2 regions of the Leifsonia poae genome follow, and region 2 is predicted to be linked to the other one. Evidence: riboswitches for the same ligand, from Rfam matches in the RefSeq annotation. Region 2 holds a riboswitch; the other holds the start of a gene.
The links. A riboswitch is a leader RNA that binds a small molecule or an ion and turns the genes downstream of it on or off. The one in region 2 is predicted to bind magnesium.

Region 1 (11,355 bases), 680 kb from region 2:
CGAGATGCTGCTGAATGGCGGCGTCACGGCCGACGGCCGACGCATCCTGTCGTCCGCCGCTCTGCAGGCGGCCCTCGTGCCGAGCAGCGAGGGCCGCATCGACCGCTTCGCGCACTCCCCCATCCGCTGGTCCGAGGGCTTCCAGCTCGGCGGCCCACGTCATCTCCCGGAGTCGATCAGCCCGATGGGCAGCCGCAGCAGTCCCCGAACGTTCGGTCACAATGGCAGCAATTGCTGCATCGCCTGGGCGGATCCAGACCGAGACCTCGTCTTCAGCTATCTCACCAACCGGATCACCCGACAGCGCGACGACCTCGCCCACCTCGCCGAGGTGGCCGACGCCGTGCTCGACGCCTGCCCGGAGTGATCGGGGCCGGCTGCACCGACTCGCAGCCCGGGGGGCTCCCAGGCGGGGCTGCTACGGTTCGGGAGTTGGCACATCGCCAGCGTCAGGGAAGACGCCTCGCTGACCGTTGGGTCCCCCCGCCCGGCCACGATCCCGTCGCCTCCTCTGAGTCATTCAGAGGAGCGTCATGCCCACCCATCATTCGGCCGTCGTCTATTGCGAGGGCAAGTTCGGCAAACAGGACGGCAAGACCGCGAACGGTCTCGTGCGCTTCTCCGAGAAGTACGACATCGTCAGCGTGATCGACAGCACCTGCGCCGGCGTGGATGCCGGTCGCCACCTCGACGGGGTCGCTAACGGCATCCCCGTGCTCGCCGATCTCGCCGAAGCCATCGCCTATGCCGGCAGGGTTCCCGACTCCCTGATCTTCGGCATGGCCCCCGCCGACGGCCTGCTCTCCGCCCCGCAACGCGACGCCCTGCTCGACGGGATCAACCGGGGGATGAATCTGGTCAACGGCCTGCACGAGTTCCTGAACGACGACGCCGAGTTCGCATCCGCCGCGCTGCTCGCGGGCGTGACGATCACCGATATCCGTCGCCCCAAAGAGAAGAAAGATCTGAAGCTCTTCTCCGGCCGCATCTTCGACGTCGCATGCCCCCGCATCGCCGTGCTGGGCACTGATGGCGCGATCGGCAAACGCACGACCGCCACCCTGCTCACCCAGGCTCTGAACGCCCGCGGCATCACAGCGGTGATGGTCGGCACCGGGCAGACCGCTCTCATCCAGGGCGCCAAATACGCCGTCGCGCTCGACGCCACCGTTCCGCAGTTCTGCTCGGGCGAGGTCGAGGCGCAGGTCGTCGCGGCCGACGAGACCGAGCACCCCGATGTGATCATCGTCGAAGGCCAGGGTGCCCTGAGCCACCCGGCCTACCTGACCAGCGCGTACATCCTGCGCGGCAGCCGGCCTGCCGGCGTCATTCTGCAGCATGCGCCGGGCCGTCGGATGCTCGACGACTACCCGACGATGCCCATGCCCTCCGCCGCCTCCGAGATCGCCCTCATCGAAGCGTTCGCCGACACCGAGGTCATCGGGGTCACGATCAACCACGAGAACTTGACCGACGAGCAGATCGGCGCCGCGATCGACGAACACGAACTCGAGCTCGGGATGCCGGCCACCGACCCTTTGACCCGCCCGCTCGACCGCCTCGTCGAGATGGTGCTGCTGGCCTTCCCCGAGCTCGAGCCGGAGTCGGCCGTCCACCGCCGCTGAGTGCACTCCTGCACCGTCAGCTGTGGATGGAGCGGAGCCGTACCCGCGGCGTGTGGAAGTCTGTGATGGTGTAGCGGCCGCAGTCGATCGTCGTCGGCTGCGGGCCGGGTTCGACGGTCATCGGCAGGGTCGGCGGGCCTGATGCGTCGCTCACCAGGAACGAGACCGCTTCCTCGGTGTAGTCGGCCCGGTTGACGAGCCAGGCGTATCTGTCGAGGTTCGCATCCACCTGCAGCAACCGGCTCGGATCGGCGAGGTATGCCTTCGGGGCACGGATGGTCCAGAACTGCCCGGCGCCGACACGCCCGCTCGCGGTCACCCAGTCGTCCACACACCGGATCGACGCGTCGACGCGCGCGGACTCGGTCACGAGCCCTGGCACCGCTACCAGCGCGCCAACCGCGACCACGACGATCGGGAGCGCCCCGGCGACGACCAGCACCGCCCGCGGCGCGCGCACCTTCCGCGGAAGAATCCCGGGAAGCACCGTCACGGCGAGCACTGGCGCGAAGAACAGCGGCTCCAGATAGCGGGGGGCGTTCGTGCCGAGCACCACCGCTCCAACGACGACCAGCACGGGGATCCCCCAGGATGCGGCGGCCACGAATGTGCCGGCCAACCAGCCCTTTCGCGCGGCCGCCACGGTCGCGGCGACGCCGAGAGCGAGCAGCACGGCGACGAGCCCGAGCGAGAATATGCCCTCGACGGAATGCACACGATCCACGATCAGCGCCCCGAGGGAGCGGAGCGATTCGAGGGCACGGGACGGGTCCGCATACCCCGCACCGCTGTTCGAGATCATCGACGAAACCGGGATGCGCGCCAGCAGCCCGACGACCGCGCCGGCGAGCATGCCGAGCGTCGCCCACCGCACAACGGTCAGCGGAGCCCGTCGCAGAGCCCCGAGCACGATGAGCACGGCCGCGACCGGGATCACCGCCCAGGCGAGGACGATCGGATTGCTGAACGTGGAGAGGGCGATGACCGCCACGAGCACCGCGAGGGCCACCCGGCTCGGTCGCGCGGCACCTCTGTCGAGCATCCGGCGCACGAGCCCGACGGTCACGAGCGCAGCGATGACGGTGGCGCTGTAGTAGGTCGTGGTAGTCATCAGGGAGGCCAGTTCCAGCGAGTCCCGGCTCGCCGACGTCTCCAGCATCGCGAGCACGCCGAAGAGGGCGAAGGCAGCCAGCGAGAACGTCACTGGCCGCCGCGCCCGCTCCCCCGTGCCGGCGACGAAGCGGATCGCCGCGTAGAGCGCGACAAGGTTGACGACGGCGTTCAGGGTGAGTGTGGCTTTCACGCCGAGACCGAACAGGGAGAGCACCGCGTAGACGACGAACTCGGGCACGAACAGCACGGTCGAGAGCGCCCACTGCTGCGGCTGACCCGTCACCAGTGAACGCCACATCAGAGTGTTCACGAGCGAGTCGCCGTCATAGAAGAGCAGCCACGATCGATCACTCGACGCCAGCCGGGCCACGACGAGCGCCGCGATCGCCAGTGCGATGACGGCTCCCGCCGCCTCGGCGGCCCATCGCGGCGGGCTCCGCGTCGGGCGCGGGTCGGGTGCCGGATCGGGGATGCCCACCCTCCCACCCTAGGGCCATCGGCCGAGGTCTTGCCGCGGTCTTCGCCGGGTCCGCGATCGGTGTGCTATGGTCACCACGCAGCACTTCGTTAGGCGAGGCTCCTGCACGAACACAGGCCACTGATCTGACGACGTCGAGAGACGCCCAAGGTTAGGACAGGTTTCCCCGGCTTAAGGGGTCACCCAAAGTGGCTTCCCCCTCAAAGGGACACGTCGTGCAGTGTCAAAGCTCTTACGTGGAGGTAGCGCAAAGAAGTTCCTTCATGACTTCCTGTCTTCCGTGTGCGTCGAGCTGCGCGAACGAGGAAGAAGGAGGTGACCGTCGATGAGCGACGACCATAGTCGATCTCCCCGCCCGAGCAGGGCGAACGGTCACCGGTATCGCCCGGCTCTCTGACCGGTCACTCTGCGGGGCGCATCCGCTTTTCTGTTCTTCTTCCAACGCGGTATTTCGCCGCGGAACGTTTGGATCCACCATGCGCACATTCCGCACCGACGTCACGGACGTCACTACGCCCACCCCCGACACGCGCGGTACGGCGAAGACGGCCCGTCGTCTCGCCGACGGCACGAACCGTCTTCTCGCCTCCGGTCAGCAGAACCTGCTGAGGGATGCCGCGCTGCTTCCTCCGGAGGCAACGCTCAAGTCGCTGGCCACCACCTTGAACGGGCTGAACGACGCCGCCGTCGCCATGCGTCGCTCCCGCTACGGCACCAATGAGGTCGACCACGACAAGCCGGCCCCCGCCGTTCTGCAGTTCCTGAAGACGTTCACCAACCCGTTCGTGATCATCCTGCTCTTCCTCGTCGTCGTCATGCTGTTCACCGATGTGATCTTCGCCGACCCGGTCGACGGCCCGGACTACACCGGCGTTGTGACGGTGGGGATCATGGTGCTCGTCAGCGCCACCCTGCGGTTCTGGCAGGAGTACCGTTCGTCCCGCTCCGCCGAGGAGCTGAAGGCGATGGTCCGCACGACGACCGCGGTCACCCGCACCGAGACCGGTCGTCCGGTCACCCGTGAGCTGCCGATCGAGGAGGTGGTGCCCGGCGACGTCGTGCAGCTCGCCGCGGGCGACATGATCCCCGCCGATGTGCGCTTCGTGCGCACGAAAGATCTGCAGATCAACCAGGCGATGCTCACCGGAGAGGCCCTCCCCGCCGAGAAGAGCGTCGAGGCGCTCGAGAGCATCGAGGCATCCGACATCCTTTCGGCCGCCAACCTCGGCTTCCTGGGCACCTCGGTGGTCTCGGGCTCGGGAACGGCCGTGGTCGTCGGAACCGGAAGCCGCAGCTACTTCGGAAGCATGTCGTCAGCCATCGTGGGCGCACGCCCCGAGACCGCGTTCGACGTGGGGATCAAGAAGGTCAGCTTCACCCTGATCACGTTCATGCTGGTGATGGTTCCGGTCGTGTTCATCGTCAACGGCCTGACCAAGGACTGGACGAGCGCGTTCTTGTTCGGGGTGACGACCGCCGTCGGCCTCACGCCGGAGATGCTTCCTCTGATCGTCACCGCGAACCTTGCGAAGGGCGCCAAGCAGATGGCGAAGCGCAAGGTGATCGTCAAGCGGCTGAACTCCATCCAGAACCTCGGAGCCATGGATGTGCTGGCCACCGACAAGACCGGCACGCTCACCGAAGACCGCATCGTCCTCGAACGACACCTCGACGTCGCCGGCCGGTCCAGCGAGACGACGCTCGGCTACGCGACCGCCAACGCGCACTTCCAGACCGGGTTGCGCAACCTGCTCGACGCCGCCGTCCTCACGGCGGCCGGTCCCGACGAGCTCGCCCGCATCCGGGCCGAGTACACGCTCGTCGACGAGATGCCGTTCGATTTCGTGCGGCGGCGCATGTCGGTGGTCGTCGACGACGGCCTCTCGCACCTCATCATCACCAAGGGCGCCGTGGAGGAGGTGCTCGACCAGTGCAGCACCGAGCTCGTCAAGGGTCAGACGGTCGATCTCACCCCCGGGCGTCTCGCTGAGCTCGACGCGCTCGTGGCGGAGCAGAACGGGCTGGGGATGCGCGTGCTCGCCGTCGCCATCCGCTCGATGGTGCCGGCCGAGGACGGGAGCGCGGAGTACTCCCGCGACGACGAGACGGCGATGACGCTCGTCGGCTTCCTCGCCTTCCTCGACCCGCCCAAGGCGTCGGCCGCCGCCGCCATCGCGCGGCTGCACAAGCACGGGACGACCGTCAAGGTGATCACGGGCGACAACCCGCTCGTCGCCGCCACCGTGGTGCGCGAAGTCGGGCTGGGAGTCGGGACCATCGTGCTCGGACCGCAGATCGACGAGCTGTCGCTGGAAGAGCTGGGCGCCCTCGCCGAGACCACGACGGTGTTCGCGAAGGTCAACCCCACGCAGAAAGCGCGCATTGTCGAGGCGATGCGCAGTCACGGTCACACCGTCGGCTTCCTCGGCGACGGCATCAACGACGCCCCTGCGCTGCGCACCGCGGATGTGGGGATCTCGGTGGACACCGCCGTCGACATCGCCAAGGAGTCGGCCGACATCATCCTGCTCGAGAAAGATCTGACCGTGCTCGAACAGGGCGTGATCGAGGGCCGGCGCACCTTCGTCAACACCATGAAGTACATCAAGATGACCGCGTCGTCGAACTTCGGCAACATGTTCTCGGTACTCGTCGCCAGCGCCCTGCTGCCGTTCATCCCGATGATCCCGCTGGTCGTGCTCGTGCAGAACCTCACCTACGATCTGTCGATGCTCACCCTCCCCTGGGACAGCGCGGACAAAGCCGACTTGAAGTCGCCGCGCACGTGGGAGACCAAGAGCCTCTCGCAGTTCATGATCCGCATCGGACCGATCTCGTCGATCTTCGACCTGACGACGTACGCCCTGATGTGGTTCGTGTTCCAGGCGAACAGCCCGGCGCACGCCGCCCTGTTCCAGTCGGGCTGGTTCATCGAGTCGATCATCTCGCAGACGCTGATCGTGCACATGCTCCGCACCCGCCGCATCCCGTTCGTGCAGTCGCGGGCGAGCCTGCCCGTGCTGCTCGCCACCGGCGCGGTCTGCCTGTTCGGACTGGTGCTGCCGTTCACCGGGTGGGGGCACGGACTCGGCCTCGTCTCGCTGCCGTGGACGTACTTCCCCTGGCTGATCGCGACGCTCACCGCGTACTGCCTGCTCGTCCAGTTCTGCAAGAACCTCTTCATCAAGAAGTTCGGCACCTGGATGTGAGGCATCCGGGCCGGCCGGCGCCGTCGTCCTGACGGCCCGGCCGGTTCCGGTCGAGCGCCCGTCGAGCGTCTGTCGGACATCGGCGCGGATGGGCGATCGCCGGTCAGGCGGGTGCCTCCTGCGGCGGCAGCGCGGCGATCACGGGGTGGTCTTTGGCGATCACGCCGACCTTCGCCGCACCACCAGGCGACCCCACATCATCGAAGAACTCCACATTCGCCCGATAATAATCCGCCCACTTCTGCGGAAGATCATCCTCGTAACAGATCGCCTCCACCGGACACACCGGCTCACACGCCCCACAATCCACACACTCATCCGGATGAATGTACAGCGACCGCTCCCCCTCATAAATGCAATCAACCGGACACTCATCAATACACGCCCGATCCTTCACATCCACACACGGAAGCGCGATCACATAGGTCATGCCCTCACCCTAATATCTCAACCTCACTTGAGATCAATTCCGCCCGAGCGCCGCGGCTGCAGCCGGGAGCACGCGGCGCGGCCCGGCGCCGTCCTCCCCGAGTTTGTCCTGCGAGTTCACGACCACGCAGCGATCCTGGGAGAGGCAGCCGCAGCCCAGGCAACCGGTGAGCTCGTCCTGCATCCGGGTCAGAACCTCCTGTCGGCGGGCCAGTTCGTCGGCCCACGCCGCCGAGATGCGCCGCCACGCCTCCCGGCTCGGCGGTCGATCGTCGGGGAGGTCGGCGAACAGCTCGGCGACCGCGGCCAGCGACAGTCCGTACCGCACCGACACCTGGATGAACGCGATCCTGCGCAACGCGTGCCTCGGGAACAACCGGGTGTTCCCCGGCGACCGCACCGAGGGCAGCAGACCGAGCGAGTCGTAGTACCGCACCGTCGAGACCGGCACCCCCGATCGCCGGGCCACCCGACCGATCGGCAGCAGGTCGTCGGTGGAGAGCTCGTGTGCCATGGTCCCTCCTCGATTTGATCTGAAGTTCACTTGAGATGTTACCGTGGCTGTCGCCCGGTTCGCCTCCCGCCCGAACCGCAGCAGAGGAGCATCCGTGCCAGACGACACCCCCACCGCCCCAAGACCGCGACCGAGACCGCGACCGCGACCGCCGAGACAGCCGAGACCGCCGAGTTGGTCGCCCGGTTCAAGACCGCCTTCCGCCGCCATCCGGCCGGTGTCGCGGTCGTGACCGCGAAAGCCCCCTCCGGCCCGGTCGGACTCACGGCCTCCAGCGTCGCCTCCGTCTCGGCCGACCCGCCGGCACTCGCCTTCTCGGTCACCTCCAGTGCCGGTTCGGCGGGAGCGGTGCTGTCCGCCCCGACGTTCATGGTGAACCTGCTCCGCTCCACCCAGGCGGAGCTCGCCCGGGCGTTCGCCGTCTCGGGTGCACCCCGCTTCACACCCGACCAGGGATGGACGACTCTCGACACCGGCGAGCCTGTGCTGCGCGGCGCCGCCTCCGCGCTGCGCTGCCGCCCGCTCCGAACGGTCACGGTGGGCGGGTCCACCCTGATCCTCGCCGAGGTACTGGAGATCGAGCACGGCGAGACCGGAAGTCCGCTGGTCTTCCATGACCGCACGTTCCACGCTCTCTCCAACGGCTCCGCGCTCGCCTGAATCCGCGCTCGCCTGAATCCGCGCTCGCTTGAAACGGAACGGCGCCGGCGGATCACTGATCCACCGGCGCCGTTCTCTGCCGACCCTCGTGCGCCGCCCCTATTGCGTGGCGGGCCCGAAGACTCGACCCGGGAGGCGCTCCTTTTCTCAGGCGTCTCCGCCCCCGATCGCCGCCCGATCCTGTTTTCAGGACTCACCGGTCCGGCCCCGCCCCCTTCTCCTGAAAACAGGAAGCGGGGCTCCTGAATACAGGAAGCTGGGCTCCTGAAAACAGGAAGCGGGGCTCCTGAAGACAGGAGGCGGGTACTAGGCCGCGAGGGCGGGTGCCGGGCGCTCGGCGCCGACGGTCAGCTTCCCGTCCCGCGCATCCAACCGCACCAGGCCACCATCGACGAGGTCACCGCTCACCAGCAGATCGGCGATCCGGTCGTCGACCTCGCGCTGGATCACGCGGCGCAACGGCCGAGCCCCGTACTCGGGCTCATAGCCGTTCTCGGCGATCCACTTCACCGCGGCGTCCGTCTGTTCGAGACGGATGTCGCGCGCGCTCAGGCGGGCGGCGGTCGCTCCGAGCAGCATGCGCACGATGTCGCGCAGCTGCCCTTCGTCCAGCTTGCGGAACAACACGATCTCATCGATGCGGTTGAGGAACTCGGGGCGCATCGCCTCGCGAAGCTTGCCCATCACCCGGTCGCGCAGATCCTTCTCCGACGCGAAGCCGGCTGCATCAGCGGAAGCCCCCACCGGCACGAAGCCCAGGGCACCGCCGCGGGAGGCGAGGAACTCCGACCCCAGGTTCGATGTCATGATGACGACCGTGTTGCGGAAGTCGACCGTGCGCCCCTGCCCGTCGGTCAGTCGCCCGTCGTCCAGCACCTGCAGCAGCAGGTTGAACACGTCGGGGTGCGCCTTCTCGATCTCGTCGAACAGCACCACCGAGTACGGGTTGCGCCGAACGCGCTCGGTCAGCTGGCCGGCCTCGTCGTAGCCGACGTATCCCGGAGGGGCGCCGACGAGACGCGCGACCGTGTGCCGTTCGCCGAACTCGCTCATATCGAACCGAAGCATCGCCTTCTCGTCGCCGAAAAGGGAAGCGGCGAGCGTTTTCGCGAGCTCCGTCTTCCCCACGCCGGTCGGGCCGAGGAACAGGAAGCTTCCCACCGGACGGTGCTCGTCGCCGAGTCCGGTGCGGTTTCGCCGCACCGCCTTGGCCACGGCGATGACCGCGTCGTCCTGCCCGATCACTCGCTCGTGCAGCTCCGCCTCCAGACGTGCCAGACGCTCACGATCGGCATCGCCGATGCGGGAGACGGGGATGCCGGTGGCGCGCGAGATCACCGCAGCGATCTCGGGTTCGCCGACCACCGCATCCGGGCGTGGTTTGGCGCTCAGCGAGTCGAGCGAGGCCTGCACCGACTCGATCTCGTCGCGCAGCCGCGACGCCTCCTCATAGTGCTCCGCCGTGACGGCCGAGTTCTTCTCGGCCTCCAGCGACGCCAGGCGGGTGAGCAGGTCGGCGGCATCGACGCGTTTGCCGAGCGACAAGCGCAGCCGCGCGCCCGCCTGGTCGATCAGGTCGATCGCCTTGTCGGGCAGGAACCGGTCGGAGACGTAGCGGGCCGAGAGTTCGACGGCCGCGCGGATCGCGTCGTCGGTGTAGCGCACCCCGTGGTGCTGCTCGTAGGCGGAGCGCAGACCCGACAGGATCTGCACCGCGTCGTCGACGCTGGGCTCGCCGACCGTCACCGGCTGGAACCGGCGCTCCAGGGCCGGATCCTTCTCGATCCGGCGGTACTCCTTGAGCGTCGTCGCGCCGACCAGGTGCAGTTCGCCTCGGGCCAGCCGCGGCTTCAGGATGTTCCCCGCATCCATCCCGCCTCCGTCACCGGCACCGCCCGCCCCGACCACCGTGTGGAGTTCGTCGATGAAGACGATGAGGCTGTCTTTGCGCTGACCGATCTCGTCCATCAGTGTGGTGAGCCGCTCTTCGAAGTCGCCGCGATAGCGGGTTCCTGCCAGCATGCCGGCCAGGTCGAGGGAGACGATCCGTTTGCCCTGCAGCTGCTCGGGCACACCTCCGTCGACGACCGCCTGAGCCAGCCCTTCGACGATGGCCGTTTTACCGACACCCGCCTCGCCGATCAGCACCGGGTTGTTCTTCGTGCGGCGCGAGAGGATCTCCACGGTCTGCTCGATCTCGTCGAGTCGGCCGATCACCGGGTCGAGCTTGCCGTCGCGGGCGAGCTGGGTCAGGTCGGTGCCGTAGGTGTCCAGCATCGGCGTCTCGGAGGAGCCGGATTCGGTCTCGGGCTCCCCAGACCCTGCGGATCCTGCCCCGACCGTCGCGGACTGCCGCATGGCCGAGGTGAGCGCATCGGCCGTGACACCGGCCGCCTGCAGAACCTGCCCGGCCGGGGAGTCTTGCACGATGACGAGCGCGAAGAAGAGGTGCTCCGGGTCGATGTACGTTGAACCGGAGGCGCGCGCGACCTGGTAGGCGTGGAACAGCGCCCGCTGCGCGGATGGGGTGACCGACGCGGAGTCGACGTCGACGACGGCGCCGGATTGCGGCATCCGCTCCTCGGCGGCGGCCGCGATCGCGGCGGGGTCGATGCCGAGCCGGCGCACGGCGTCGACGGCGGGCTCTTCCTCGACCATCACGCGAAGGATGTGCAGAGCGTCGAGTTCGCGGTGTCCGTGGGCGAGCGCGAAACGTCCGGCCTCGGCAAGGATCTCCTGGGTGCGCCGGCTCAGGAAGCGGCTGATGTCGATGGAACGCGCGCTGCGCGCACGTTCGCCCGCGAGATAGCGGGCGAGGAACTCGTCGAACGAGTTGCCCGCGTCTGGCTCGGGGGTGAAGTTCTCGGGCACGATTTCTCCTGATTCTCGAAACTTGAGTCGTGTTCACTCAAGTTCAACAACGGTGTCGTGCGGCTATTCCCGGATGCGCGGGTGATTCCTCCACTGCAGCCGCGCGCCCGTGGTGGCACGACGATCGCCCGCGACGCCGCCGGAACCGCCCTCCTCGACGAGCTCGAGCACCTGAGTCCGGCAGAACTGGGCCGTCGGACGGCAGACAGCGGAGGGTCGGCCGTGGAAGACTAGCTGCAGGTCCTCCGGGCCCTCCAGGAACCACCGTTCGACGACTCGGAGAATCCGACAGATGCGTTTCCCGTCCCTCCCGTGAGCGCGCTGTGACCGTGCCCGCTCCGCCACCACACGCCCGCAGTGCCCCGCGCGCCTGGCTGGCGATGATCCCGATGCTGCTCGGCATCCTCATCGGCAGCCTCACGATCTCCGCGGCGACGACAGCCCTCCCGGCGATGC
Region 2 (11,355 bases):
CGCCCGCCGACGCGGAGGAGGCCCGCACGACGTGGGCAGCCGTCGCCAATGCGATCACCGAGTTCGAGCCCGTCTCGGTCGTCGTCGACCCCCGCGACCGCGACCTCGCGCCGCGCTACCTCTCCGCGGCGGTCGAATGCCACGAGGCGCCGCTCGATGACGCCTGGATGCGCGACATGGGCCCGACCTTCGTCCGCTCCACGGAGACGGGTGCTCTCGGCGCCGTGGACTGGGTGTTCAACGGCTGGGGCGCGCAAGACTGGGCGAGCTGGGAGCACGACAGCAAGGTGGGCGCGTGGGTCGCCGACCTGGCGCGGGCCGAGCTCGTGCCGAGCGCCCTCGTCAACGAGGGTGGCGGCATCCATGTCGACGGCGCCGGCACCGTGCTCGCCACCGAGACCGTGCAATTGGATCCGGGACGCAACCCGAGCCTCACCAAGGCCGACATCGAAGCCGAGTTCGCGCGTACCCTCGGGGCGACGAAGACCATCTGGCTGCCGCGCGGGCTCACCCGCGACTCCGAACGATTCGGCACCCGCGGCCATGTCGACATCGTCGCCGCGTTCGCCCGGCCCGGGGTGGTGCTGCTGCACACCCAGCGCGACGAGTCGCATCCCGACTTCGCCGTCTCCCGCGAGCTCCGCGCCACCCTCGAAGCGGCGACCGATGCCGCGGGCCGCGCCCTCGAGATCGTCGAGGTTCCAGCCCCGACCACCCTGCGCGACGAAGACGGCTGGACCGATTACAGCTACATCAACCATCTGCTGGTCGACGGCGGCGTGATCGCCTGCGGCTTCGGCGATCCGACCGACGCCGAGGCGGCGGGCATCCTGGCCGATGTCTACCCCGGCCGGCGGGTCGTGACCGTGGATGCGCGCCCCCTGTTCGCCCGCGGCGGCGGCATCCACTGCATCACCCAGCAACAGCCCGCCTGACGATCAGCCGCGCCGCGCAGCAGGTTCCAGCGCGTTCGTGCCGAACGCCCAGCGGTTGTCGGAGACGTCGACACTGTCACCGGGTCGCACGATCTCGTCGATGCGGTCGAGCACATCGTCGGTGAGGGTCACGCCGTCGGCGGCCAGGTAGCCGTGAAGGTGCTCCATGGTCCGCGGTCCGATGATCGCCGCAGTGATCGCCGGATGCCGCAGGACGAACGCCGTCGCCAGCTGCACGAGCGTGAGACCGCTCTCGTCAGCGAGTGCGCCGAGCGCTTCCGCCGCCTGGAGCTTCGCGGCGTTGACGGGGCTCGCGGCGTCGTAGTCGGCGGCGAACATCGCCCTCCTGGCCGCCGACCCCGGTTCGGCGACCGTCCGCCCGGCGCGGTACTTGCCGGAGAGCCAGCCGCCGCCCAGCGGGCTGTAACTCAGGACACCCATTCCGTGACGCGCGGCGGTGGGGAGCACGTCGTATTCGATCGCCCGGGTCAGCATCGAGTAGGGCGGCTGCTCGGTGCGGAACCGTTCGTGTCCGCGGCGCTCCGACACCCACTGCGCTTCGACCAGCTGCGAGGCGGGCACTTTGGAGGCGCCGAAGGAGCGGATCTTCCCTGCGCGCACGAGGTCGGTCAGGGCGCCGAGTGTCTCGTCGATGTCGGTGTGCGGGTCGGGTGTGCCCAATTGGTAGAGGTCGATGTAGTCGGTCTGGAGCCGCCGCAACGACCCGTCGATCGCGCGCATGATCCAGCGTCGCGATCCGCCGCGGTGGTTCGGGTCGCCGCCGAAGGAGACACCGAACTTGACGGCGAGCACGATGTCGTCGCGTCGGCCGCCCGCGAGCGCCTCGCCGATGATCTCCTCGGATTCGCCGTTCGAGTAGCCGTCGGCCGTGTCGATGAGGGTGATGCCGGCGTCGAGCGCCGTGCGGATGACGCGGATCGCGTCGCCGTGGTCGGAGTTGCCGAACGAGCCGAACATCATTCCGCCGAGGGCGAGCCGGCTGACGGTGACACCCGTGCGGCCGAGGGGACGGTATTCCATGAGAGTTCCTTTCCTCACCGAGTGACGGTGAGTGGGTAGGATCGGAGCAGACGAAAGCCGGATAGCCTGTCCGCTTTCACCGTACCTTTAACCGGATAGCCTGTCCACTTGGATTCCCCATGACCTCGAGCCCCCTCCACCAGACGCCACGGCGAACGGACGCCACGCGCAATCGCGAGAAGATCCTCGCCGCCGCCCGCCCCGCCTTCGCCGACGCCGAGGCAGAGATCTCCATGGCGGAGATCTCGCGGCGCGCCGGCGTCGGGATGGCCACGCTCTACCGCAACTTCCCTGGCCGCCGTGAACTCCTCGAGGCCCTCTACGCCGAGGAGGTCGACGTGATCTGCGCGGCCGCCGACGACGCGGTCGAAGGGCGCACTCCGGGCGCTGCGCTGCTGGTCTGGCTGCGCGAGCTCTTCGGCTTCTTCGCCGGCAAGCGGCACATCGCCGCCGAGCTGCTCAAGCACACCGGCAGCGACGATCCGGTGTTCGGCGGCAATCGCGCCCGGGTCATCGACGCCGGCCGCCCGCTCCTCGCCGCCGCACAGCAGTCCGGCGAGATCCGCGACGACCTCACCGTCGAGCAGGTGCTCGACCTGATCCACTCCGTCGCGACGATCCGCGGCGGCGCCGCGCATGTGCAACCGCTCCTGCAGGTCACCCTCGACGGCCTGCGCTCACACTGACGGCCGGGCCTGCATTCGGAACCCGCAACAAAAAGGGGAGGGCGCGGCGAGCCACGAACTGGCCGCGCCCGGTCTTGGGTGGCGGCCTCAGCGGCGCGCGTCGGCGATGATGGCGGCCGCGGTCTCACGTCCGACGCGGATCGCGCCGTCGACGTGCTGATACCCCTTGCCCGCCATATCGCTGCACGAGAAGTGGATCGGTCCGACCGGCGCCCGCAGGTCGCCGCCATAGCGGGCCAGCCCGCCCATGTCGAAGCTCGCCGCGTACGCGCCGCGAGTCCACTCCTCGCTGCCCCAATCGCTCTCGTAGTACACGGTCGGGGTCAGGGCACCGTCGCCGTAGTAGTGCGACAGCGACTCGAGGATGCGCTTCTTGCGCTCCTCGGGCGAGAGCCGGAACACCGCATCCGCCGCCTCGTCGGAGACGAACCCGACGAGCGTGCCGCGCGGGTCGCCGTCGTAGCTGTTGTCGTAGGCCTCGTGCACCAGTTCATACGGGCTGAAAGCAGTGCCCGAGTAGCCGGCCTCCCGCCAGAACGGCGTCTCATAGACCGCGTGAACCTTGATCACGAAGCCCATCGAGAGGTGCTGGTGCATCTGCTGCTGGCGGCGCGGCAGCGGCGGGTCGTAGGCGATCCGGCTGATCAGGATGGGCGGCAGCGCGAGAACGGCGAATCGCGCCCGCACCTCGACGCCGTCGGCGATCGCCGTGACGCCGTTGTCGTCCCAGCGCAGAGTGCGCACTGGCGCACTGAGGTGGACGTCGTCGCCGAGACGGTCGGCCAGCAGCAGCGGAACCTGCTGGAGACCGCCCTTAACCCGCTTGTCGAGGATGAAGTCGGCGTCGACGAGGTGCGAGAAGCTGCCCGCCGACGCCGCCATGAGCAGCGCCTGCAGCGCCGAGAACGCGTGCGCCGGCTTCGTGAGCATGGCGCCCGCGATGAACATGCCGATGTTGTGCCGCGCCTCCTGGTCGTCCGTCTGGGTCTCCAACCAGCGACGGAACGAGATCTCGTCGAGCTCCTTGGCCCGGGGATGCTCCCACGGACGATCGGGGTCGATCTCGGCCACCAGCGCATCCAGCTTCTCGATGAGTGTGACGATCTCGTGCTCGGTGCGGGCAGGAACCGGGAAGATCTCGCCCTCGAAGGTGCGCCGTTCGCCGCTCGGGCCGATGTAGACGTTCAGCCCGTCGCGGTAGCGCTCATAGGTCTCGAGCCCGAGCTCGGCGAGCGTGTCGATGAGGGCATCCTGGTCGGGCGACACCCATTGGCCGCCGATCTCCAGCGTGGCGCCTTCGATGTCATCGGTCCAGAGTCGGCCGCCGACCCTGTCTCGCGCCTCGAGAACGGCCACGGTGAGCCCGGCCTTCGTGAGTTCGGTGGCGGCGGTCAGGCCCGAGGCGCCCGCGCCCACGATGACCACGTCTCGTTCGATGCTGCCCATTGTCTGTCCTTCGTCGGAGGTCTTCAGGCGATCGTATGGCCGCCCGCCCCGACCCGGACTATACGCGCCGTACAACGCCGAGGCATCTGCTCGACAGCGCGTATAGGGCTACCGGATCTCGTAGGTGCCGTCGAGGCGCGCCCGGGCGACGGTGTGCCCGATCATGGCCGTGACCACGTGGTCGAGCGAGAACGTGGCGGGGAGGTCGAGGGACCGGTCGAGCGCGAAGAGCTGGAAGACATAGGAATGGGGGCCGTGCGACCGCAGCGGCAGGGGGCCGGCCCAACCCCGTCTACCGAGCGCACCCCTCCCCTGCCGGATGCCGGGCAGTGGACTCGGATGAACGAGGGCATTCTCGGGCAGACCGCCCGCGCTCGGGTCGATGCCGACCGCGAGCGCATGCACGGCCGGCCTCCCGAGCGGTACATCCGGGTCTTGCACGATGAGCACGAGCTCCCGGGCCGTCGACGGCGGTTCCGTCCAGACGAGCGCGGGCGAGATGTTGGCGGCGAACAGGTGTCCGCGATGGCGGACCGGAATGGGGTCGCCGTGCGCGAAGGCCGGGCTCGTCAACGTGAATGTCTCGGGCGCAGCGAACGGTGCCTGCGCCCAGAGCAGGGCGTCCTGGCCGACGCGGCGGGAGCGGAGCGCAAGGCCGAGAGGGTTGGGCATGGGGTCGCATCCTTTCCGGAAGCGGGATCGGGATCGGGATCGGGGAGGCGTCGGCACGACTCATAAGTAATACTAACTATCTACGACCCGCCGCGGCAACCAGGGCAGTGAGCCGGCGCCCTACTGCTGAGCGTCCGGGTGGGTGGGCAGCAGGAGCCGGTCGGTGTCGGCGTCGAACTCGAAGAGCTCGCCGTACCGCCCCCAGTCGATGGCGGTGTCGAGCTGCCGCTGCGCATCGTCGTCGCCATAGAACGTCTTGAGCTCGGCGAGCACGTCGTCGGCGCGGATCGCCTCGGATGCGCTGTGCCGGAGGTCGCGCACGATCCGCCTCACGAGGGGCGCGGCCTCGGTCGCGAGCGTGGCGAACTGTTCTTTGGCGCGGAGCGGGTCGGCGGCGGCGTAGCGGCGGCCCTGCTCCGTGATGCGCAGCTCCGTACCCTGCGGTCGGGCCAGTTTCAGCAATTGGGCCGCATCGACGACCGGGAGCAGGTCGTCGATCTCATAACGCAGTTCGTCGGCGATCTCGGCCAGGCTCTCGCTTCCGCCGTGGGAGGCGAGAAGGTCGACCAGACCGCCGAGGGAGCCGGTGCTGGCGGCGGGAAGCGGAACGTCGAGGCCGGGCTCGGCGGCGCCGGGGGCCGACGGTGCGGCTGCGCCACCGGCACGGGGTTCCGCCTTCTGACCGGTGAGGATGCTGTACACCCGATCGACGAGGGCCTCGAATTCGGGGCTCCGGCGGTCGCGGGGCTGCGCGAGATCGACCACGAGCTCGGCTTTGATGCGGCCCGGGTTCGAGTCCAGGACGATCACCCGGTCGGCGAGCTGAATCGCCTCTTCGATGTTGTGCGTGACGATCAGGGCCGTTCGGGTGGGCATAGAGCCGTCGCTCCACATCCGCACGAGCTCCGATCGCAGGTTCTCGCTGGTGAGCACATCGAGGGCGGAGAACGGCTCGTCCATCAGGAGCACATCGGGTTCGACGACGAGCGCGCGGGCGAAGCCGACGCGCTGCCGCATCCCGCCCGACAGCTCTTTCGGGTACGCGGACTCGAACCCGTCGAGGCCGATCACGTCGATCGCCTGGAGCGCGCGCTCGCGGCGGAGTGCGGGGGCGACGCCCTTCGCCTCGAGGCCGAGTTCGACGTTCTCGAGCACGGTCAGCCACGGGAGCAGAGCGAACGACTGGAAGACCAGCGCGGTTCCCGGATTCGCGCCGTTCAGCGGGACCCCTCGGAAGGTGACGCTGCCCGAGGTGGGTGCGATGAGTCCGGCGATGCAGCGGACGAGTGTGCTCTTGCCCGACCCGGAGCGGCCGAGAAGGGCGACGATCTCCCCGTCGCGGATGGTCAGGCTGATGCCGGAGAGCACCGCCTTCTCGCCGCCGTCGGTGGCGAACGACTTGTCGACCTCGCTGACATCGATGAGTACTTCGGTCATTTCTCGGTGCCTCCTTACAGGGTGAAGCGTTTCTCGGCCACGCGGTAGAGCCGCCGCCAGAACAGCCTGTTCAGGCCGACGACGAAGACCGACATGACGATGACGCCCACGAGGACGCGCGCCATATCACCGTGCTGGGTCGCCGCCGCGATGTAGGACCCGAGGCCGGTGGCCGTGTACGTGTGGTGGTTGTATGTGACGACCTCGGCGACGATCGACGCGTTCCAGGCGCCGCCGGCGGCGGTGATCCCGCCCGTGACGTAGGCGGGGAAGATCGCCGGGAGGATCAACCGACGCCAGCGCTGCACCCGGCCGACACCGAAACTGTCCAGCGCTTGCCGCAGGTCGGTGGGGATGGCGCTGGCGCCGGCGATGACGTTGAAGAGGATGTACCACTGGGAGCCGAGCGCCATCAGCAGCACCCCGCCCACGTCGAGCGAGATGCCGGATGCGACGAAGAACGCGATCGCGAACGGGAAGAGGAAGTTCGCCGGAAAGCTCGCCAGCAGTTGCACGATCGGCTGCGCCAGGCGGCTGATCCGGGGATTCATCCCGATCCACACCCCCACCGGCACCCAGATCACCGTCGAGACGATGAGGATGACCACGACCCGCAGCATCGTCACCGCGCCGAGGCCGAACGCCTCAGCGAACGCACCGAATCCGAGTGTGGCGCCGACGAAGTCCAGGGCGCGGTACGCCCCGTAGAGGATCGCGGCGAGGACGATCACCGTCACCAGCACATCCATGACGCGTCGCCGCGACGCAGGAACGAAGAGGGGCCGATCGGCGACCCCGAACGGCCGGGTGATGGTGTCGAATGCCCGGCCGATCGGCCGCAGACCGCGGCCGATCGCGCGTGGGAGCAGGGAGCGGTTGAGAGCGGTGAGCACGAGGCTCGTGGGGCGGTCGGTCGCGGCCGTGTCCTCCTGACGGAACTTCTCCGCCCAGGCCACGAGCGGCCGCCAGAACAGGAAGTTCACGCCGAGCACCATCACCGCCATCGTGATGATCGCGTAGCCGACCCGGTCGAGCTGACCGTTCTGCACGGCGGCGGCCACATACGCTCCGACGCCCGGCAGCGCGTAGCTGTGATTGTTGACCGTGATGGCTTCGGAGGCGGCCAGGAAGAACCAGGCGCCGCCGAAGCTCATCATCCCGTTCCACACCAGCGGGATCATCCCCGACGGCACATCGAGCTTCCAGAACCGCTGCCACTTCGTCAGCCGCATCAGGCGCGATGCCTCGTCGAGGTCTTTGGGCTGGCTGGTGAGCGAGGAGTAGAAGGAGAACGTCATGTTCCACACCTGCGAGGTGAAGATCGCGAACACGGCGGCGGATTCGAGCCCCAGTGCCGAACCGGGGAACAGCGCGATGAACCCGGTCACGGTGACCGAGAGGAAGCCGAGGATCGGCACCGACTGCAGAATGTCCAGGGCGGGAAGGATGATCTTCTCGGCCCGGGGTATGCGCGCGGCGGCCGTCGCCACGATGAACGTGAACACGATCGACGCGGCCAGGCCCGCGAACATCCTGAACAGCGACCTCAGCGCGTAGTAGGGCAGTTCGGCGGGATCGGTGGAGATCGAGGAGGGGACCTCAGCGAGTCTGAGCGGCGCGGTCGCCCCCGCGCCCGCTTCGAGCACAAGATAGAGCAGAACGATGACCGCGACGGCGACCGCCAGGTCGACCCAGCGAAGTCGCACACGCCGGAGCGTGCCGGCACCGGGAACAGTGCGCAGGAGTGGCATTGTCGAACCTCCGGAGGGAGCCGACCCGCAGGTGTCGCAGGTCGACCGAGGAACAGGGGACGTGATCGCGGGCTGTGCCCGACGGACTATGGTCTTCGCTCACGGCGGCCTCCTTCCACTCCGGTGCAGACACACACGCCGGCCAGTGGTCGCCTCGAAGAGACGCCCGCGACTCCCATGTAAGAGCTTCGGCACTGCACGACGTGTCCCGCCGGGGCGGGAAGCCACTTGGGGTCACCCCTTAAGCCGGGGAAACCTGTCCTGATCTTGGGCGTCTCTCGACGTCGTCAGATCAGTGGCCTGTGTTCGTGCAGGAGCCTCGCCTAACGAAGTTCTGCTGCGCCCACCGTAGCACCGGTCGGTGAACGCCAGGTGGCCTGTGAGCGACACAGTCGCGCCTGTCACTTCACACAGGGGATGCTGCCGGATTGCAACGGCGTGGCGGGATCGGTGTACACGTTCTGCCCCGGCGTCGCGGCCACCGCGGCCGGCGTCGATGACGACGCGCCGCCCCCGGTCGTCTTCGGTGTCGGCGACGATGTCGGATGGTCGGAGAGGAGCTGCGCGACCATCGTGTGGATCTGGTCGAGGTCGACGAGGTTGACATCCTCACCGTTCCTCGTCGCGTACCCCGTGATGGGAAGCGTGGTGAAGCTGATGTTCCCGCCGGCGAGACGGGACGCCTGCTGCGCGAAGCTGAGCAGGTCGAAGCCGGAGTCGAGGGCGATGTTCTGCTTCGCCGTGTCGATCAGGGTCTGCAGTGTGCCGAGGTTCGTGAAGGTGTCGGCCTGTTTGAGCTTGTAGGCCAGGGAGACGATGAACGCCTGCTGGCGCCGATCACGGTCGAGGTCGGTGAAGTCGAGACCGGATCCGCTCGTGTCGCGCCGCTGGCGCACGAAACTGACGGCCTGGGATGCGCTCAGCTGCTGCACCCCGGCCGGGAAGTCGGCTCCCGAGTAGATGTCTGAGGTCGCCTCGTTGAGGCACACGGTGATCGGCTGCACCGCCACGGCGATCTGGTAGAACGCGGCCATCGTCACCTCGATGAAATGGTTGATCGTGACGCCGCCCAGAAAGTTCGAAACGGTGGTGATCTCGGTCTGGCGGGCCGCGGCGCGAGCCTGCTGGTACGCATCGGCCCGGCTGATGCCGCCGGCGTTGACGAGGGCCTTCAGCTTGTCGTCGAGCTCCAGACCGTACGCCTCCTTGATCTTCGACATCGAGACGCCGTCCGGGCTGCCGGCGAGCGCCGCATAGTCGTCGCGCGGGATCGAGATGCCGACGGCTTTGCCGCCCCCGGCCGGGATGTGCACGAGCATCAGCACATTGGTGTTGTACCCGCCGTCGGAACCGTCGCCGGCGTGCAGTGCGTTGTACACAGTGGCCGGCAACGGGTTCCCGTTCTCGTCGAGTCGGCTGTCCAGCCCCATGATCAGGATGTTCGTCTCCCCTGTGTTCTGGGGCACACCCGGCTTCCCCGACGCCGTCGGCAGAACGATGGACGATCGGTGGATCCCGTTGGAGAGATCGTTGTATTTGTAGATCACGAAGCCGACCGTCACCACGAGCAGCAGGGCTACCGAACCGGCGACGATCGCGACGATGCGCCGCCGCCGCCGCACCCGGGGGCTCGGCCCGCTCGCGCGGCGGTGGGCCGTGGGGTGTCCCTCGTCCGGTGTCGGTGAACTCATGGCGAACCTCTTCCCTGGGTGGCTGCGGCACGTGCGGCTCGGGACGTTCCCGGCGTGCCCACGCTAGGAAAGGGGGCTGGGAGAACTCGCCTGGGCCGAGCGGCGGCGCCCCTCATCTCGCCCCCATCCGGGGGAGACCGACCCCGTCGAGCGCCCGGCCTCACCCCGGGAACGCGCGTCGGCCCCGTTCCGGGCGACGATTGTCAGGATTCGCAGAGACCGCCGAGCGGTCACCGTGCCCAACGAGCCGGCGGTATCGCGGGTCGCACGCATATCGTCGTGAGCCCCGCGGACGGCGCAGCGGGCGCATTGTCGGCCGACCAGGTGCCGCTCGAGCCTCACTGGCTCTCACCCCGAGCATAGGAAACGGCACGTCGCTCATCGAGCGCCGCTAACCTTGCTTGTTGTGAGGTTGTGGTCGGTTCATCCGCGTTATTTTGATCGGCAGGCATTGACCGCCTGCTGGCGCGAGGGATTACTGGCCCAAGCCGTGCTCGACAGACCGGGGAGCGGATATGGTCACCATCCGCAATTGGAACGGTTCCGCAGTCAACTGCGTCCCGCATGTGCCGTCTCGGCGTACTTGTCTGGTATCGCCGACGAGGCAGAGTCCCGCGGGTATCATTTCGACCGGGCGAAGATCGGCCCGTCCGACCACATTGCCGAACTCATTCCGGTCACCGTTGGACAATTGCAGTACGAGTGGTTGCATCTGATGGCCAAGCTGGAGCAGCGCAGCCCTGATGTCGCCACACTGTGGGAGGCAGTTCGGATACCCGAACCGCACCCTCTGTTCACCGCGATCGACGGCCCGCTGGCGTCATGGGAACGGCCCAAACGTTGAAGCTGGTTGGCATCGCACTCAAGCATCGGAACGCGGCGGGTCCCCGGTTTCGCTGAGCTCCCGAGGAATCGGATGACGACTTCGCGCTCATCCGGACTCAGGCGGGCGGCCACGTCGAATCGGCGGGCGTGGGTTCGCCCGACCGTGTCGCGGACGTGTTCGTGTGTGTCCTTGGTGATGGTGATCATCAGTGCTCGCCGGTCGGTCGGGTGGGGCGAGCGTTGGATGTGACCGGCCGCGGCCAGGCGATCGAGAAGTTTCGTTGTTGATGCGGTTGAGATGTTCAGGTGGTCGGCGAGGGCGCCGGGGGTGACGACGAGGTTCTGGTTCTTCGAGACGACGAGGAAGCGCAGCGCTTTCATGTCTGTCTCGTTGAGTCGCATGTGGTTGCGCGATTGGAAGCTGATGGCTTGTTCTGTTTCGCGCCAGCGGCGGATGCCGATCAGCACCCGTGTGATCTGCGCAATCTCGGCCTCATCCATGGCCGAGTAATCGACGAGTTCCTGATGCGGGTCGATCACGCGCGGGTCGAGCATCGCATCGGCGAGGCCGGAAGGAGTGTTGCGAGGCTCAGGCATACGGGTATTGTATTCCGAAAGATGATGCTTACTGAGCTATTTATTAGCTAAGCTAGCTGAGCGGTCACGGGGTGCCGATGATGAATTGTGAGTCGCTGTCGGCGGCCCGCTGTCGTGGGTGATTGTCAGCATGCTTCTGATCGCATACGCACCGGAAAGGCCCCGACACTCCTATGAACAATAGAGTCCGCCGCGACTGGGCGCCCCCGCGCTGGCTGCGCATCCTTCTACCCGCTGTACTGCTGATCGTGTGGCTGGCTGCGGCAAGCTTCGG

Region 1: linked by a shared signal. The riboswitch ahead of mgtA (magnesium-translocating P-type ATPase) and the one ahead of K5L49_RS15180 (ABC transporter permease) in region 2 are both predicted to bind magnesium.

Annotation. Positions count from the first base shown of each region.
Region 1 covers NZ_JAIHLP010000002.1:3,681,218-3,692,572, reverse strand. Annotated here, with positions in the region: gene K5L49_RS18245 (serine hydrolase domain-containing protein) at 1-367, shown strand, start outside; gene K5L49_RS18240 (DUF1611 domain-containing protein) at 534-1,625, shown strand; gene K5L49_RS18235 (hypothetical protein) at 1,642-3,216, opposite strand; M-box (ykoK) riboswitch at 3,295-3,465, shown strand; gene mgtA (magnesium-translocating P-type ATPase) at 3,693-6,425, shown strand; gene fdxA (ferredoxin) at 6,529-6,855, opposite strand; gene soxR (redox-sensitive transcriptional activator SoxR) at 6,889-7,368, opposite strand; gene K5L49_RS18215 (flavin reductase family protein) at 7,399-8,028, shown strand; gene K5L49_RS18210 (ATP-dependent Clp protease ATP-binding subunit) at 8,335-10,899, opposite strand; gene K5L49_RS18205 (hypothetical protein) at 10,957-11,133, shown strand; gene K5L49_RS18200 (MFS transporter) at 11,223-11,355, shown strand, end outside.
Region 2 covers NZ_JAIHLP010000002.1:2,997,262-3,008,616, reverse strand. Annotated here, with positions in the region: gene K5L49_RS15210 (agmatine deiminase family protein) at 1-935, shown strand, start outside; gene K5L49_RS15205 (aldo/keto reductase) at 939-1,976, opposite strand; gene K5L49_RS15200 (TetR/AcrR family transcriptional regulator) at 2,096-2,662, shown strand; gene K5L49_RS15195 (flavin monoamine oxidase family protein) at 2,750-4,108, opposite strand; gene K5L49_RS15190 (YbhB/YbcL family Raf kinase inhibitor-like protein) at 4,217-4,780, opposite strand; gene K5L49_RS15185 (ABC transporter ATP-binding protein) at 4,901-6,217, opposite strand; gene K5L49_RS15180 (ABC transporter permease) at 6,232-7,968, opposite strand; M-box (ykoK) riboswitch at 8,135-8,306, opposite strand; gene K5L49_RS15175 (LCP family protein) at 8,370-9,659, opposite strand; partial or broken gene K5L49_RS20535 (pyrimidine dimer DNA glycosylase/endonuclease V) at 10,066-10,239, shown strand; gene K5L49_RS20530 (MarR family winged helix-turn-helix transcriptional regulator) at 10,281-11,039, opposite strand; gene K5L49_RS15160 (MMPL family transporter) at 11,255-11,355, shown strand, end outside.